DNA from 2 places in the Actinoplanes sp. ATCC 53533 genome. Region 2 is predicted to be linked to the other one. Evidence: riboswitches for the same ligand, from Rfam matches in the RefSeq annotation. Region 2 holds a riboswitch; the other holds the start of a gene.
The links. A riboswitch is a leader RNA that binds a small molecule or an ion and turns the genes downstream of it on or off. The one in region 2 is predicted to bind cyclic di-AMP.

Region 1: it holds a riboswitch for cyclic di-AMP, as region 2 does, so the genes downstream of both, DMB66_RS28555 (hypothetical protein) here and DMB66_RS54950 (hypothetical protein) in region 2, are expected to answer to the same signal.

What each region holds. Positions count from the first base shown of each region.
Region 1 is NZ_QHHV01000094.1:91-8,700, forward strand. It holds partial or broken gene DMB66_RS28550 (ABC transporter ATP-binding protein) at 1-168, shown strand, start outside; gene DMB66_RS28555 (hypothetical protein) at 187-1,272, opposite strand; cyclic di-AMP (ydaO/yuaA leader) riboswitch at 1,276-1,424, opposite strand; cyclic di-AMP (ydaO/yuaA leader) riboswitch at 1,701-1,838, shown strand; gene DMB66_RS28560 (hypothetical protein) at 1,842-2,858, shown strand; gene DMB66_RS28565 (glycoside hydrolase family 65 protein) at 2,926-5,292, opposite strand; gene DMB66_RS28570 (beta-phosphoglucomutase family hydrolase) at 5,333-6,070, opposite strand; gene DMB66_RS28575 (ATP-binding protein) at 6,149-6,688, opposite strand; gene DMB66_RS28580 (hypothetical protein) at 6,746-7,738, opposite strand; gene DMB66_RS28585 (ABC transporter ATP-binding protein) at 7,802-8,610, opposite strand, start outside.
Region 2 is NZ_QHHV01000309.1:55-8,664, forward strand. It holds partial or broken gene DMB66_RS54920 (DUF1601 domain-containing protein) at 1-304, shown strand, start outside; gene DMB66_RS54925 (hypothetical protein) at 531-1,025, shown strand; gene DMB66_RS54930 (hypothetical protein) at 1,367-1,951, opposite strand; gene DMB66_RS54935 (phosphatase PAP2 family protein) at 2,249-3,217, opposite strand; gene DMB66_RS54940 (DUF1775 domain-containing protein) at 3,505-4,440, opposite strand; gene DMB66_RS54945 (hypothetical protein) at 4,872-5,888, opposite strand; cyclic di-AMP (ydaO/yuaA leader) riboswitch at 5,892-6,040, opposite strand; cyclic di-AMP (ydaO/yuaA leader) riboswitch at 6,307-6,460, shown strand; gene DMB66_RS54950 (hypothetical protein) at 6,464-7,516, shown strand; gene DMB66_RS54955 (helix-turn-helix transcriptional regulator) at 7,759-8,076, shown strand; gene DMB66_RS54960 (glycoside hydrolase family 9 protein) at 8,158-8,610, opposite strand, start outside.

The DNA of each region.
Region 1 (8,610 bases), on a different contig from region 2:
GTGCGTGAACTGCGCGCGCAAGCCGGCACGGTCTTCCTGGTGAGCCACAGCGAGCAGTCGATCCGGGACACCTGCGAGCGGGCCATCTGGCTCGAGTCCGGCCTGATCCGCGCCGACGGACCCACCGACGACGTGCTGAAGGAGTACGAGGCCTACGTCAAGCGGTAGGCCCCGCACTCCCCTCGGTCAGCGCATCGACAGGTGCACGTGGTTGGTGTGATCGCTCGACGGGTCGCCGCCGGCGCCGGAATACGACTTCCAGCCGCTGCTGGGCAGCCAGATCCGCCGGAACCAGATGACGTAGAGCACACCGAGCCGGCTGGCGTTACTGATGAAATAGTTCGCCAGCCGGTTGCCGTAATCCTTGCTGCTCCCGGTCGCGTCGCCGCCGAAGCCGTTCTTGTCGGCGGCGAAGTCGCAGGCCCGGCCCTTCGGGTGCTCACCGCTGTTCTGCTCGCGGAAGCACGCGACGAAGCGGGTGAAACCATCCTTCTTCGCCTCCTGCATCGCGTGCAGGGTGCGCGGTGTGATGCAGCCCGAAGTGGTCGGGTCGTTGACGCTGCACGACTCGTCCGGCAGCGAGCCGTCCGAGTTGCGCCGGGCGGCCGAGGCCACTGAGCTGTTGCCGCCGCCGCCGCTGCTGGTAGTAGTTGATCCGCTGTCGCCGGACGAGTCGTTCGCCGCGCTGGCGGCGTTGGCCGCCTTGAGGGCGCTCTCCGCCTGGTTCTTGCGCTTGGCCATGACGTCGACCTGACGCTGCCCATCACGGACTGCGGTGTCGATCGCCACCTTCGCCTGCTGCTGCTGGGTCTTGACGCCCTTGAGATCGCGCACCGCGCGGTCCTGCTTGACGGCGATCATCTCCAGGGTCTGCGCCCGGTCCAGCATGCTGTCGGCGGAGTTGGCGGTGATCAGCGCCGCCATCGGCCCGAGCCGGCCGGTGCGGTACGTCTGCTGGACGATCTTGTCCAGCGCCGCCTGCTTGGGGCCGAGATCGGCGTCGATCTCCTTGAGCTTGGCGGTCAGCTGCTGCTGACGCTTTTTGGAACGCTCCAGGGCTTCCTTGGCCTCGACGAAGCCCTTGGACGCCTCTTCGAGCTGCTGGACCAGGGACTTCGAGCCGCCCTCGCCGTCGTCGCCCGAGTCGCCCGGCGCGGCGAGGGGGCGGGGGGCCGCGGAGGCGGAGGTGGGGGCGGCGAGCGCCAGCCCTGTGGTGGCGACGAGGACCGCGAGCACGGTCGCTAATCGCCGGCGGACGGGTTTGAACCTCACGAACATTCCTTCCGTCGGCCGCCGACCGGGTTAGCTGACGGGTTCGGGATGGAAGTGATCCCTACGGATCCGCGCGGGCACGCTGATCCGATTCACCCCATTACTCGGGTGGTTCCCCGGCTCGCCTTGCGGCGATTAGGCGGCGGTCTGCGCTGAGACCGTGACGAAGACTACCCATCAATGCTAGGAATCGACAGTCGTCGTACCCTATGCGACCGACTAAGCACTCGGGGTGAGCGACTACAGAGAGAGTGCAACGACTCACATTGATATGTCGTTACGGCCCATGACCTCGTCATTCCATCGAGTGGTAACGGAAAGTCGTTGTGCGGTAACGCTTTTACGCCCGCGGGAGGCCTGCCACCTGGGCCGTTGTCAGGTAAGCTGGCCGCCGGTTACTGCCACAGAGGTGCCGCCCCCAAGGCACCGGCAGCCCACCATCTAATCGTCGCAAGATGAGCCGGGGAACCACAGAGACACCGGGGTGAATCCACGAGTCAGTGGTAGGGATCGCTTCCGTCCCGAACCCGTCAGCTAACCCGGCCGGTGGTCACGCGGAAGGATTCTGAATGACGGCAAGACCCCGCCGGTGGCAGATTCTCGCCCTGGCACCGCTCGCCGCGGTCGCGATGATGTTCGCGCCCGCATCCCCGGCGAATGCCGCCCCGGACGACCCGGCGGCCACCGCCGACGACGGCGACGACAATCCGCTGTTGAACGACGTGCTCGACTCCACGGGCCGGCGTTACCTGACGGCGAAGGCGGCGGTCGCGAAGTCGACCAAGGCTCAGCTCGGCTACTCCCTGCGCGTCAAGGACGCCGAGGCGAAGCGCGACAAGCTGCTGCCCGAGGTGGGTGCGGTCGCCGCGCAGCAATACCGCACCGGCGGCATATCGACGATGGGCTTCCTGCTCAACACCGACGGCCCGGACGGCTTCCTCAAGAAGGCGGTCTCCCTTGAGGAGATCAACGCCCTCAACGACGGCAAGCTGCGCGAGCTCGACGAGGCCATCGACGCGGTGAGCAAGGCCAAGGCCCGCCTCGACCAAGAGGTCAAGACCCAGAAGCAGAACTTCGCGCTGATGGCAAAGCAGAAGGAATCGGCCGAGAAGGCCCTGGCCCAGGTCGGCGGCAAGACGGTGACCGGCGGCTTCGTGGTCGCCAAGTCCAAGGTCGCCGCGCCGGCGCCGCGCAACTCCGACGGCGAGTTCGGCCCGGAGTCCTGCAACGTCGACGACCCGACCACGGGTGGCTGCATCACGGCGCGCACCTCGCACATGTACAAGGAAGTGAAGAAGGCGGGGTTCAACCGATTCGTCGGTTGTCACCGCAACGGCGGCCCGTTCGAGCATCCCAAGGGCCGCGCCTGCGACTGGTCCCTGCAGAAGAGCGGATTCTCGCCCTGGCACAACCGGGACACCCGGGAGTACGGCAACAACCTGATGGCCTTCCTGGTGCGTAACGCCGACCGACTGGGCATCCTCTACGTGATCTGGAACAAGCAGATCTGGCAGCCCGCCAGCGGCTGGCACTCGTACAGCGGCCCCAGCGACCATACGGACCACGTACACGTCTCCATGCTTTAGCGCGACAGCGCGAAGAAGCCCCCGGTCCTCCTCGCGGAGGACCGGGGGCTTCTTTCTTTTTCGGTCTTCAGGCCCGGGTGGCCCGGCGGACCGGGGAGCGACCGGCCGGCTGGGTCGGCGCCGGGCCGGTCGGCGGCGCCGGCGGGATCGGCAGCACGACCGGCTTCACCTGGGTGATGGTGACCTCCTTGCCGTGGTGCAGCAGGTCGAGACGGGCCGAGCCGCCGCCGTTGCGCAGCGAGTAGGTGACCTCCTCCGCCGTCACCTCCACCCGCAGTCGCAGGCCACGCCAGAGCAGCGAGAACTCCAGACCGGTGATCCGGCTCGGCAGCCGGGGCGCGAAGGACAGCTGCCCGTTGAAGTCCCGCATCCCGCCCAGGCCCGCCACCAGGGCGATCCAGGAACCCGCCAGCGACGCCACGTGCACGCCGTCGCGGGCGTTCTGGTGCAGGTCGTGCAGGTCCATCAGGGCGGCCTCGCCCAGGTAGTCGTGGGCCAGCTCCACGAAGCCCACCTCGGCGGCCATCACGGCCTGCACACAGGCCGACAGCGACGAGTCCCGCACGGTACGGGCGTCGTAGTACGCGAAGTTGCGGGCCTTCTCCTCCGGCGTGAAGGCGTCACCGCGCACGTACATCGCCATGACCAGGTCGGCCTGCTTGACCACCTGCTTGCGGTACAGGTCGAAGTACGGGTAGTTCAGCAGCAGCGGGTAGGCCTCCGGCGGAGTGTTCTCGAAGTCCCACTCCTGCAGCCGGGTGAAGCCCTCCGACTGCTGGTGCACGGCCAGCTCGCGGTCGTACGGGATGTGCACCGACGCCGCCGCATCCCGCCAGGACGCCGACTCCTCGTCGTCCACGCCCAGCTTGCGGGCCAGTTCCGGATGGCGCTTGGCCGCGTCCGCCGCGGCGAGCATGTTCTGCTGCGCCATCAGGTTGGTGTAGACGTTGTCGTTGACCACGGCTGTGTATTCGTCCGGGCCCGTGACGCCGTCGATGTGGAAGCGGCCGTGCCGGTCGTGGTGCCCGAGCGAGCGCCACAGCCGGGCGGTCTCGATGAGCAGCTCCAGGCCGTACTCGCGCTCGAAGTCGTGGTCGCCGGTCGCCGAGACGTAGCGCCGCACGGCGTCGGCGATGTCGGCTCCGATGTGGAACCCGGCGGTGCCGGCGGGCCAGTACGCCGAGCACTCCTGCCCGCGGATGGTGCGCCACGGGAAGGCCGCGCCCTGCAGGCCGAGGGTCTGCGCGCGCTCCCGGGCGAGATCCAGAGTGGAGTGCCGCCAGCGCAGCACGTCCGCGGCCGCCGCCGGCTGGGTGTAGGTCAGGGCCGGCAGCACGAAGGTCTCCGCGTCCCAGAACGTGTGGCCGTCGTAGCCGGGGCCGGTGAGGCCCTTGGAGCCGATCGGCCGCTGCTCGGCGCGGGCACCGGCCTGCAGGGTGTGGAAGAGGCCGAAGCGGACGGCCTGCTGCACCTCGGGGTCACCCTCGACCTTGACGTCGGAGTGGTCCCAGAACGCGTCCAGGTATTCCCGCTGGGCCTCGACCAGGCCCTCCCAGCCGTCCAGCCGGGCGCTGGCGAGCGCGGCACCGACCTGGTCGCGCACCGCGGGCAGCGACCGGTTGCTCGACCAGCCGTACGCGGCGATCTTCACGACCCGGAGCTTCTGGCCCGGCTCGAGCTTGCAGGCGACGGTGGTGCGCAGCCAGTCCGGGTGGCCCTCGGTGGTGACGGCGTGCTTGCCCGGCGTCTCCACCAGGTGCTCCATCGCCGCGGCCATCCGCAGATCGCTGGCCTTGGTCCGGTGCACGAGCAGGCCGCCGGTGCGCTGCTCCAGCATCTCCTCGGCCTGCAGCGGGTGGTCCAGCACCGCCGCGACCCGCGGGTCCTTGCTGGTCGGCGGAAGCTGCTCGTTGGCCACCAGCTCGGACTGCAGGATCAGCCGGGCGGAGGCGTCGAGCGGCTCGACCTCGTAGAGGAAGGCGACGATCGCACGATGGGTGAAGGACACCATCCGGACCGTGCGGACGCGGATAGCCTGCCCGGAGGGCGAGACCCACTCCACGACCCGCTCCAGCGTGCCCGCGCGCAGGTCCAGGCTGCGCTCGTGGGAGCGCAGCTCGCCATACCGCACGTCGAACGGCTCGTCGTCGACGAGCAGGCGCATGAGCTTGGCGTTGGTGACGTTGACCATCGTCTGACCCGACTCGGGGAAGCCGTAACCCGCCTCGGCGTACGGCAGCGGGCGCAGCTCGTAGAACGAGTTGAGGTAGGTCCCAGGCAGGCCGTGCGGCTCGCCCTCGTCCAGGTTCCCCCGGAGGCCGATATGGCCGTTGGCCAGGGCGAAGACCGATTCGGACTGAGCCAGCAGGTCCAGGTCCAGCCGGGTCTCCCTGATGTGCCAGGGGTCGACGGGGTAGGCCCGTTCACGGATCACGGTGGTGCCTCTCGAACTGAAGAAAAGTCTGTAAGGGGGGTTACTTCAGGAGCTCGGCGAGGTCCTGCACGACGATGTCGGCGCCGTGCTCGCGGAGCGCGTCGGCCTGGCCGACCCGGTCCACGCCGACCACGATGCCGAAGCCGCCGGCCTTGCCGGCGGCCACGCCGGCCAGAGCGTCCTCGAACACCGCGCACTGCTCCGGGGTCACACCGAGCAGCTTCGCTCCGTAGAGGAAGGTGTCCGGCGCGGGCTTACCCGGCAGGTTTTCCGTGCGGGCGGTGACACCGTCCACGCGCACCTCGAGGAGGTCCGCGATGCCGGCCGCCCGCAGCACGTCCGCGCAGTTGGCGCTGGCCGACACGACCGCACGCCGCAGCCCGGCGTCCCGGACGGCGTGCAGGTAGTCGACCGAGCCAGGGTAGACCTGCACGGCGCCTTCCTGGATCTTCTGCAGGACGAGCTCGTTCTTGCGGTTACCGATGCCGTTGACGGTCTCCGCGTCGGGACTGTCGTCGGGCGCGCCTTCGGGCAGGGTGATGCCCCGCGAGGCGAGGAACGTCCGGACTCCGTCGGCGCGTGGCCGGCCGTCGACATACTGATGGTAGTCGGGGCCGGAATCGAACGGCACGAACGGCTGGCCCTCGTGCTGGGACCACGTCCGGAGGAACGCGTCGAAGGTCTGTTTCCACGCGGCGTTATGGACCAGGGCGGTCTGCGTGAGCACGCCGTCGAGGTCGAAGAGGCACGCCGTCACATGAGGAGGTAGTCCAAGCACTGGCCCAATGTAGTCGCCCCGGATGGCCGACACGCCTCAATGCGCACGATCACATTTCCACGGCGTTTCATTCCTGGTTCAGCTGGCCGTCGCACCATGGTTGACCAGGCCAGACGTGGTATCGCCGCTGGGTAGATTCAGACAGAGTCCGATAGTCGTCCCAATCGGGCCGGTGGCCATCGTCACCTCGTCGCACAGTTGGTGCGCCAGCCAGATGCCCCGGCCACCCACCTCGAACGCCGCCGGCGCCGCCGGCGGCCGGCGGAACTGCTCCGGGATGCCCGGCCCCGAGTCGGTCACCGTGCAGCACACCACCGCGCCGGTTTGGCACAGCACGATACGGCCCTGACCGCCGGCGTGCAGCACGGCGTTGGTGATCACTTCGTTGATCGCAAGCACGAAGCCCGCCAACCGGTCGCCCGGCAGAACGGCTTCCAGCCGCGCGGTGACCTCGTGGCGGACGACGGTGATCCCGTCGCGGCCGAACCGCCGGTCCAGCAGGATCGACCGACCTGAATCGGAGCACGAACGACCTGGATCGGAGTGCACGGGGGTGACGTCCGGCAACTCCCTGCCCGGAGCCGGACGCAGCACGTCGTGGTCGACAGTTTCCTCCACTGCCGAGCAGCCTACGCCGCGTACCGCCTCCGTGGCAGCAACGGAATCGGGATTCGGTCAGAACAGGTTCGACAGGGTCCGGAAGATCTCCGCGTAGAAGTTTCCGTCGATGTCTCGGTACAGGCTGAATTTCATCCCCGGGCTGCCGAAGAACGGCCGCAGGGTCCACGCCAGCTGCGTGCCGACGAAGCCGAAGAGCAGGATCCAGACGTAGAGCAGGGTCATGCTCGGCGGCGTGGGCTGGCTCTGCCGCGGCGGTAGCACCGGGCGCTGGTGCGGGTTCGCGATCGGGGTCAGCATGTAGCCCGGCGGCACCACGGGCGGCGTGTACGCGGGTGCGGGCGCGGGCGCGGGCGCGGTGATCGTCGCGGTGCCACCGCTGCCGTTGGCCGGCACGGCGTCGGGCGCGGCGGTGGATGCTGCGGTGGGCGCGGCGGTGGAAGCGAGCGCAGGAGTGGCCGGAGCCGCGGCCGGCGCTTGCTGCTGCACTGCCGGCTTCAACGGCGCCAGCAGGCCGTTCTCGTTCAGCACCCGCATGCCGCCGGTCAGGAAGCGCAGCCCGACCAGGGCCGAGAGCGCCAGGATGGCCACGTTCAGCAGTTTGAAGAACCCGTAGTCGGGTGCGGTGATGAGGAAGAACAGCGCGATCGGCGCGAACGCCATCGCCAGCATCGCGGTGACGGTCAGGGCCACCATGACCAGCGCCAGCGACTGCCGGATCGACAGCCGGGCGCCGAAGACCAGGTTGAACAGGTACAGGGTCGGCAGGCAGATGGCGAGCGTCACCAGAAAGAGCAGCGGCAGCTTCACCGCCGAGGTCAGCGCCATCTGCACGCCGTGGAACGAGCCGAGCACCGCGCCGTAGCAGGCCAGTGCCACCCCCGAGCTGAGCAGCATCTGAGACGTCAGGCGGGTGAGGGATCGGTCCTCTACCACCTGCTGCCAGATGCTCTGTCTGTCGCGCAGAATGCGTTCGATCACCAGAAGTCCGGATGCGTTGGCCACGTCCGTCCCCTCCTCCACCTCAACGACGTCGATACGCCATCGCACCGACGTAGGCGGGACGATATGCCATCCCGTCAACCTCGGCGAGAGGTCGATTCATCAGACTTTTCAGCGCCAACCGATATCGATGCGATCCCCGCGCTCGTCGAAGAAGTGCAGGGCGTCCATCCGTACGCTGATCGCCAGCGGATGCCCCGGCGAGACCGCCGGGTAGGGCGCCAGCCGGACGGCCAGCTCGGCGGGCCGCCGGTGATGCCGGCCGGGGTCGCTGAGCACGGACGTCTTCTCCGGGTCCTCGCGTTCCAGCACGGCCTTGTCCGGGCGCTTGGTGAGCCGCTGCAGCGCTCCCCCGATCCGGCGCAGCGCGCCGGTCTCGGTGTCGGTGTCGGTGACCGCCTTGCCCAGCTCGTCGACGACCACGGCGGTCGCCCCGATGTCGAGAAAGGCCAGCGACTCGTGACCGTGGTGTTCGAGGTAGCGGATGCGCCCCTGCAGCACGTCGCCCGGGGTGTCCGGGGCGACCGGGGTGAGCGCCTCCGCGCGCATGCCGACGACGATCCGCTCGCCGTGGTAGTGCGAGATGGCCCGCGCCCGGATGTCGTTCCAGGGCAGGTAGAGGGCCTGCTCTCCGAGGTTGAGCGCGATGTAGCGGTCCAGGTGCACATAGACGGACGCCTCTAGCAGGTTCATCCGTGGGGCGCCGAGGAAGGCCGCGACGTAGAGGGTGGCCGGGCGGCCGTACACCTCGGTCGGCGTGCCCAGGTCCTGCAGCACCCCCTTGCGCATGATCGCCACCCGGTCCGCCATGGTCAGCGCCTCGGCCTGGTCGTGGGTGACGTACATGGTGGTGACGCCGAGCTCTCGGGTGAGCCCGGTGATCTCGGCGCGCAGCTCCGCGCGCAGCCCGCTGTCCAGGT
Region 2 (8,610 bases):
GGTGAGCGACGGCCTCAACTCGCCGACCAAGCTGCCCGGCCTACTGTCCGCAGTCGGCAAGACGATGACGGTCGACTCAGGTGGTGTCTCCCTGGAGGACTGGGTCTTCGCCATGCGTGGACTCAACCCGGATGATCTGGTGACTATCAAGACCAACGCAGGCCGGTTCAACAGCAAGTCGGTACCGGGCGTGGGCAGCGTCGAGGTTCTCAGTGACGACAGCTTGCAGCTGCTGAAGGCCGTCAAGAACGACGACGTCGCCGCCTTCGCCCAGTCTCACCCGTCCTGGGTCTCGGCGACCTAACGGGTTCCTCTTCTTTCATCGGCTCCGCGCTTTAGATTCCAGCGGCTGGACCGCAGATCCAAGCCGCTGCGGCCAAAGCGGCGCACACCGCCCTTGACTCACTCGGTCCCCGGCCTCGGCCACACCGCATGGCGCATGGCGTGGCCCTCTACACCCCACGGGAAACAATGAAACCCATCGACCCGCACACCGACACGTACTACGAGCGCTTAGCCCGGTGGCCGTCGTGACGGCTCTCACGACGGCCCGCGGCGCGATACTGATGGTGGTCAGCGCGGTCTTGGCGCCGATCGCGGGGCTGATTGCCTGGAAGGTCCGACGCCGCCCGACCCCCATTGAAGGCCCGGCAATGAGCGCCGCCGAAGACGACCGGCTCGCGCAATGGGGCGACAACCTCGACCGGGAATTCTGGGCCGCCGCAGACGCGGTGTCCGCGATACCGTCAGGCACCATCGCCGACCAGCACAATCCACGGGCGGTGGCCAGGCTGGCCACCGCCGTGAACCCGATTCACCACTGGCTGACGCAACCGCGTGGATATGACGAGCTGCAGGCAACCGCCGAGATCATGCGCCGGCTCGGGCGAAGCGCGATTCAAGTGCAGGCGGCAGCCTTGGCCGCCGCTCGGCATCCCGACGACGCGCTATTGGCCGCCGTACTGTCTGCCAGCATGACGGATCTCGAACAAACCGTTCACGACGCCGCCTCAGCGTCGCCGTAGAGTAAAGCCCTGACCCGGTCAGTAACCAGGTCAGTGGCGAGTTCCGGCAGGTCCAGCGAGTCAGGATCCTGCTCGCCGCCGCGGGCAGGACCCCGAACGCGGTCATCGCCCGCCGCATCGGCTGCACACCGTGCACGGTGCGTAAAGTTCGGTGGGATTGCCGCAGCGGGGTATGCGGGCGCTGAGCGACCGGCCCAGATCCGGGCGCCCGCCGGTCACGACGTCGACGTGCACCTGCTGATCCTCGCGACCCGACCAGTGAACCCCCGAGCACCGACGCCCAGTGCTGGCGCGACGGCCTCCGCGCTGCTGTGAGGCGGAGGCCGGTGGCGGTGTGCGGGTTAGGACTTGCGGGAGCGACCGATGGGATATCCCTGTTCGCGTAGAGTGCTGGCCCAGCCTTGGATGGTGCCGTACGGCTTGCCGTAGTGCTTGGCCAGCTCGGTCAGCTTGCCGTCCACCTGCTTGTACACCCGCATGATCTCGTCGGCAGGCGGCCGGCCACGCCGGTCGGCGCCGACGACCGGGGACGCTTCCACCGGCGGGGTTGCGGTCTTGGACTTGGCCCGGCCTCGCACGGGCTTCGCGGCGCGCCGTCCGGGCGGGTCGGCCGCCGGTGCCGGGCTCGATGCCGCTGGCGTCGTGGCCCCATCCCGGTCGTCGGCCGGCGAACCGCTCTCCACCGCGGAGGCGGGTTCGCCGGCGATGTCGGCGGCGGCGGGCTCATCGACGACACTGGTGTCGTCGGGGTCGGTCGTCTGTGGCACCTCGGCATCGAGGTGCGAGGTCGCTGCCGACACGGGGGCCGAGTCGGCTTCGTCGAGTGCGGCCTTGACCCACTTCAGGACCCGCCGCCGGGCTTGCGGATCCAGTTGGTACAGCAACTCGAACGACTGCTGCATGACGGTCAACTCGGGCAACGCCATCAAGTCTTCTACCTCATCTGCTGGTCAAACATTGTGAGCTACCCACAGTAGGCGAACGGCTGTCATGCCACCGAACGAGGGCAACACGTCGCCATCGCATATTTGCCGACAACCAGCCAGGGACGGCCACAACCCGCCGCCACACGAATCCGGCTCACCCAACCGTGGGACATCGTCGTCAGGTCGGGTCGGGGATCCTGTTGTCACGGTGGATCGGCCGTCGTCCTGCCGGGACCAGTGCTTGTCAGCCATGCTCTGGGGGATCTCGATGTCGGACACCGCAGCTGGCGGGGCCCCTTAGCGGACGGACGAACGCAATGTACGCTGCCGGGCGGCCCACCACCGCTCTGCGAGCCGTACCAGCAGAAACACCGCCCCCACGTAGAGCCAGCCGACCAGCACATCGATGATGTAGTGCTCACCGGTGTAGACCAGCGTGAACGTCATCGCGATCGGATACGTCAGCAACAGCGGCCACCATCGCTTGCGCACCATCGGCAGGAAGAAGACCACCGCCATCAGGGCCCACGCGGTATGCAGCGACGGCATCGCCGCAACCGGGTTGGACTGATCTACCCGCAGCTCGTTCAGCGTGTTGCCGGCGCCCTGCAATCCGATCACGTCCCAGCCTCGATCGGATATCAGGGTCACCTTCTCGGCCAGTTTCCCCTTGTCGCTGGCCCACCACGGCGGCGCGGCCGGGTAGACGAAGTACGTGATCAACCCGGCCAGGCACAGGGTGAACCAGCGTCGGACGAACCGAGCCCACAACGGCCGGGTGCGCAGCCACAGCACCACCGCGATGGTAGGCACGACGAAGAAGTGTGAGACGTAAACCACCGTGACGACCGCCATCCACCACGGGGTAGTGCCGTCGTAGAGATGCTGCTGCAGCCAGGTCGTCGGCACCTGCCCGCCGGTGAGCCAGCCGAACATCGCCTTGTCAGCCTCGATCAGCGGGGTGACGTACGGCTCGCGTAGGCCGTCCGCGTATCCACGCGAGACGTTGTAGACCATCAGCAGCAAGACGATCGGCAGCCAGTCGCGCAGGAAGAGCAGGTGCTGCTTCCACGGCAGGTGGTTACGCCAGGCAATGGTCGCCAGCCAGAGCCAGCCGAAAACCGCCATCGGGTCGCTGCTGGGCACCCCGACGAACCCGACGAAGATCCCGAACGCCGTCGCCCAGATCAGGATGCCGAGGATGCGCCGTTTGGCCAGGGCGCCAGGCGCAGGCACGGTCGTCGTCTCAGGCGGGGCTTGCAGCATCGTCACACGGCGAAGCGTAGCGAGACCGCGTCCACGACCCCTGGGCGACACCGCAGTGGCTCGACACCATAGCGTCGGCTGAGATCAGCCCGTTAAGCATGCATTCTCTGGAACAGTGGGCCCACCGGCCCTGCTCAACGCCGATGTCGGCGATAGCCTCAGCCGACAACCCGATCGTTGACTGACGTCAGGCTGTGACTCAACGTCCGACCTCGAACTAGCCGTCAACGTGCACCCAGCCCGGTACCGAGCGCAGCACTCCGGTGCCGTACTGGAGGTGCCACCCGTCAGCTTTCGTCGCGTGGGCCGTCCCGGTACGCCCAAGCGGTGATCTTCGTCTTTGTGGCGCTGGACGTCACTGGATCCCGGGATGAACCGTCGCCCCCGTCGAGGTCAGTGGAACCGTCGGCCTCGGATGTGTCGGTGGCCGCTGTGGCCGCGGTCGAAGGGTCGCCCGCGGGCGCCGTCGTGGCGGCTGGGCCGCCGGTGGCCGGCGCTGCGGCGGCTGGCCGGCGGCGTGACCGCAGGACCATAACGCCGGCGGCCGCCGCGCACAGCGCCGCGAGAATCCATCCGGCGAAGGTCCACGGACTGGGGGCTGCCGTCGCGTCGGCGACCAATCGGGCGAACTGGGCCTGCTCGGCCGCTGATGCGGTGTCTGTGCCGCTGGTCGCGCCGCCGTGGCCCTGCGCGGCGGGCTGCTGACCCGGCACGGGGGCCGTCAGTCTCAGCACCGTCGGCGGTATCGTCGGGCCGGCCTCGCCCCCGGCATACGTCGGTTCAACCAGGAAGGACATCGTCGAGGTCGTGGGCAGCGGTCCCAAGGCCACCCGGAGGTCCGCCGACTTGCCCGGGGCGATCGTCTTGCCCGGCACGGCCGTCCACGTGATCGCCGAGGTGACCTCCGAGACCGGCGTTCCCATGGTCATCGTGGTGATCGGCTTCGCCAGGCGCTTCTGGGTGATCTGCGGCGCCCAGTCGGGCACCGACAGTGGGTAGACCTCGGCGACCGCCATGTCTACAGGCAGCGAGACCTTCACCTTCGTGATCGGTGCCGACAGCGACGTGTTGGTGACGCGGAATGTCAGATTGACGCCGCTTTGCTGGGGTGCGCTCGCGGGGTTGACTGATGCGTCGGCCAGTGCCGGGCTGCCGACGAACAGCGACCCGGCGGCGGCGGCGAGTGCCAGCACGCTGACGCGCCGTTGAATTCGAAGCCTCATGACAGGTAGTTCGGACTGCGACGCCGAATGGTTCAATTCGGCCGACCCTGGATCGCAGTGCCCGCAGGGCGGATCGAGGCCGGTGGACGGGCCGTGCCGGCGTCGCCCATGGAGGTGTTACCCCGTCCGGGCGTTGACAGCAACCAGGTGGTGCTGCGGGGCTCTGTGCCCTGTTCCGCCAGATCACGGTCGGATCCCTTGCGGCTGTGGCTCCGGTTGGCCGCCCTGCTCCCGTTGAGCATGGCGGTGAACTGGGGGGCGCGCTCGGTCCGCCCGGCGATGACCGGCATCGAATAAGGACCTGGCTGGTTGGATCGGCGCCGGACCGGTCGGCTGGCCCTGGTGCGGCACGTCACGAACATCGGGCCCAAGCCGGCGATGAACCCCTCGGTCCACACGGGTCCCGGGGCGTCCTCGCGTGACTGCGGAGCTCAGAGCATCGAGACGTGCACGTGGTCGTAGTGGTCGAGCGGTCCGGTGTACGGCGACCAGCCGCTGGCCGGGAACCAGACCTGCCGGTACCAGATCACGTACAAGATGCCCAGCCGGTCGGCGTTTCGGACCAGGAACGCCATGAGGTCGTTGCCGTAGTTCTTCATGTCGGCGTTCCTGGCGTTGGAAAACCCCTTCTCCTGCAGCGACCAGTCGCAGGCACGGCCCTTCGGGTGCTCGAAAGGCCCGCCGGGACGGTAACAGCCGACGAACCGGTTGAAGTCGGCCTTCTTGGCCTGCTTCAGCATGTTCGCGGTACGGGCTGTGATGCAGCCACCGGTCGTCGGATCGTCAACGGTGCAGGACTCCGGGGTGAACCCGCCGTCGGAGTTACGAGGAGCGGCGGCGGCCACCGGCGATTTGGCCGAGACGTAACCACCGGTGAGGCTTTTGCCGCCGACCACCGCGAGTGCCTTCTCGGCCGCCTCTTTCTGTTTACTCATGACTGCGAGGCTCTGCCGCTGGGCCTTGACCTCCCGGTCGAGGCGATCCTTCGCGGCCGCGACGTCGGCGATCGCGGCGTTGAGTTCGCGCAGCTTACCGTCGTTGACCCTGTTGATCTCTGCCAGCGAGATGGCCTTCTGCACGAAACCGCCAGGAGTCTCGCTTTTCAGCAGGAAACTCATGGCGGAGATGCTGCCGGTGCGGTATTGCTGACCCGCGACGGCCTGCACCTGGGGGATCAGCGAGTCGCGCCTGGCCTCCGCAGCCTTCACGTCGAGTGCCAGGCGCAACTGCGTCTTGGCGGATTTGCCCACGGCAGCCTTCGCGGCGACGAACCGGCGTCCGGTGGTGGTCAACACGTCCACCAGCATCGGACTGTCATCGGCTTCCTTCGGCGTCGCCGTGCTGCCGTCCGGCTCCGCGCTGGCCGCCGATCCAGCAGCCATGACCAGTGATGCGGCGACGAGCGGTGCCAGGGCGAGCACCAGCCACCGGCGGGGATTGGCCGTCATGCATGTTCCTTCCGTGTGACCGCCGACCGGGTTAGCTGACGGGTTCGGGATGGAAGCGCTCCCTACGGCACCGCGCGTGACCGCGCGGAGCCGACTCACCCCACATGAATGGTTCCCCGGTTCGCCTATGGGCGATTGGGCGGCGGCCCGCCGGCGCCTTGGGGACGGCGCCTCCTGGCGGTGACCGGACGCGATACTACCCGACAACCGTCAGCTGGATCAGCACCGCAACGGAGAGAAGAATTGTCACCCTGCAACAACGCTCTGCAATCTGTGAATCTTGCCATAATCAATGGTTATCCACGATTCCTGGATGAACCATTTTGCTTACCCGCCGTGGTTATTGCATTGCACGCTGTATCCAGGGTGGTGAATCGGGAATTTGCCGGTATCGTTCGTCGCGGTCTGCGTTACCGAACGGAGACCGCCGCCTAATCGCCACATCGCGAGCCGGGGAACCAAGGCCCAGGTAGTGGGGTGAATCCGCACCGTGTGCAGGGAACGCGGGCGGTAGGGATCGCTTCCGTCCCGAACCCGTCAGCTAACTCGGCAGGCGGCCGACGGAAGGAAGGCACGTGAAGCACCACTCTGTCCCTCGTCGAGTCGCAGCCCTGCTCGCGCTGATGGTCGCCGTGTCGGGGCCGGTTGTCGCTCATGCCGGCCCGGCCTCCGCGGCGCCACTACCGGTTGCCGCCCCCGGAGACAACGGTGACGACGGTGAAGGCGGTTCCAAGTCCCTCGTGGCGCAGCTCGAAGCGGCGTCCAAGGGTTTCGTCGAAGCCCAGGAGGCGCTCGACCGCTCCCAGAAGCGTCAGCAGAAGCTGGTCGGCCTGCTCAAGCAGATCGACGGGGAACTCGGCCCGCGTCAGGCGACCCTGAACGAGATCGCCCAGCAGGCGTACCGGACCGGCCGGCTCGGCCCGATGACCGCGTTGCTCACCGCCTCGTCGACCGGCAGCCTGCTGGACCGGGTGCAGGCCCTTGAGACGGTGGCCGTCAAGCAGGACCAGGCGCTGCGTGAGCTCAAGGACACCCGAGCCAAACAGGAACAGGCCAAGCTCGCGATCGACGCGGAGATCCGCGACCAGCAGAAGCAAGTCACCGTCATGGCCAAGCGCAAGACTCAGGCCGAAGGCGCGCTGAAGGCCGCGAACGCCGGCGGCGACGCCTCCAACGGCGCGCCCAGCGGCAGCAGCGCATCGGCCGCGCCGGCTCGCCGCAACTCCGACGGCTCGCTGCCGGATGAGTCGTGCTCAGCCGACGACCCGACCACCGGCGGCTGCCTGACGCCTCGAACCTTGAACGCGTTGCGCCAAGTGCAGAAGGCAGATTTCACCCGATACACGAAATGCTTCCGACAGCAGGCCAGCGGCGAACACGGCAAGGGCCGAGCCTGCGACCTCTCGGTGGAGAAGGGCACCTTTGGCGGCGTCGCCCAAGGCGGCGACAAACAATACGGCGACCGACTGGCGAGCTACCTGATCAACAACGCAAGCCGGCTCGGTGTGCTCTACGTGATCTACTACAAGCGGATATGGCTCCCCAGCAGCGGCTGGAAGGCATACACCCGCGGCAACGGTGACCCGTCGAGCGACCACACCAACCACGTGCACCTGTCCATGCGATAACCGCAACTGCCCGGGAGTGCGAGAACCTGCTCGCGCACATAGGCCGTACTCCGTCGCTACGCCAGCCTCCGGGCCGTCCGCACGGCCAGCCGGACCCCAGCCAGGACACCACGCTCACACATGTCTCGGCTCAGGCGGTCGCTGCAGCGAACAAGAATTCCTGCCAGCCCTCGGCACAGGTAGCGGACCCGCCCCTCGACGGGACGGGGGCCGGTGCGATGTCTCCTCCAAAATATGTGCTCATGTACGCACGCGACAACGTTGCAGGTGCCTATGAGGTGCAACAACAACCGGTGAGCGACGCCGTGGTGGACCGGGCGGCGACGACTTTCGCCATGCTGGCCGACGCGACCCGACTGCGGCTGCTGGCCGATCTGCTCGATGGGGAGCGGGACATCACGGCGCCGACGGCGGCGGTCGGCGCAGCCCGTCCGGCTGTGTCGCAGCACCGGGGCAAGCTGCGGCTGGCCGCCTTGGTGACGGTGCGCCGCGAGGGCCGGCGCGCGGTCGCCGGCCCGCATGGGCGCAGGCTGGTGATCGAAGCGCTGTATGCCGCCTAGCATCAAGTCTCGGACCGGCCCGCCCACCATGACCAGGCGCTCACCGATCCTCTGATTCCGGGACCGCGCTGAGCGCCCTGGTCAGTGCTGTTTGGCGGTCAGCGCGAAGGCGAGCAGGCTGGTGGCGGTGAAGTCGATCGACGGTTCGGTGTTGGCTGAGACCCGCACATTATCGGTGTAGTGGGTGTCGTCGCGGTCGTAGGCGGCGAACGTGTTACTGCCGCAGGGACTCGGGCTGGGATCGGCGATGAGTTCGTGGATACGCGTGGCGGCATTCGGCCCGTTGACCACGGCGCCGACCATGCCCGCCGTGGTGGCGGCGTCGGCGGTGAGGCTGGCGATCTGGTCGTGTGGGCAGCGGGGATAGGTCGTTCCCGCCCCGACGATCAACGACGTGCCCCACCCGTTCGCCCCGAGGGTGACGCCGCGCTGTGCGGTGGCGAACGTCGCGTACCGGCCGTCGCCGGTCAGATGCTCGTACAGTTCGGCGGCGGCGGTGTAGCCGAGTTGCCGGGCGGCGTAATCGGATCCGCC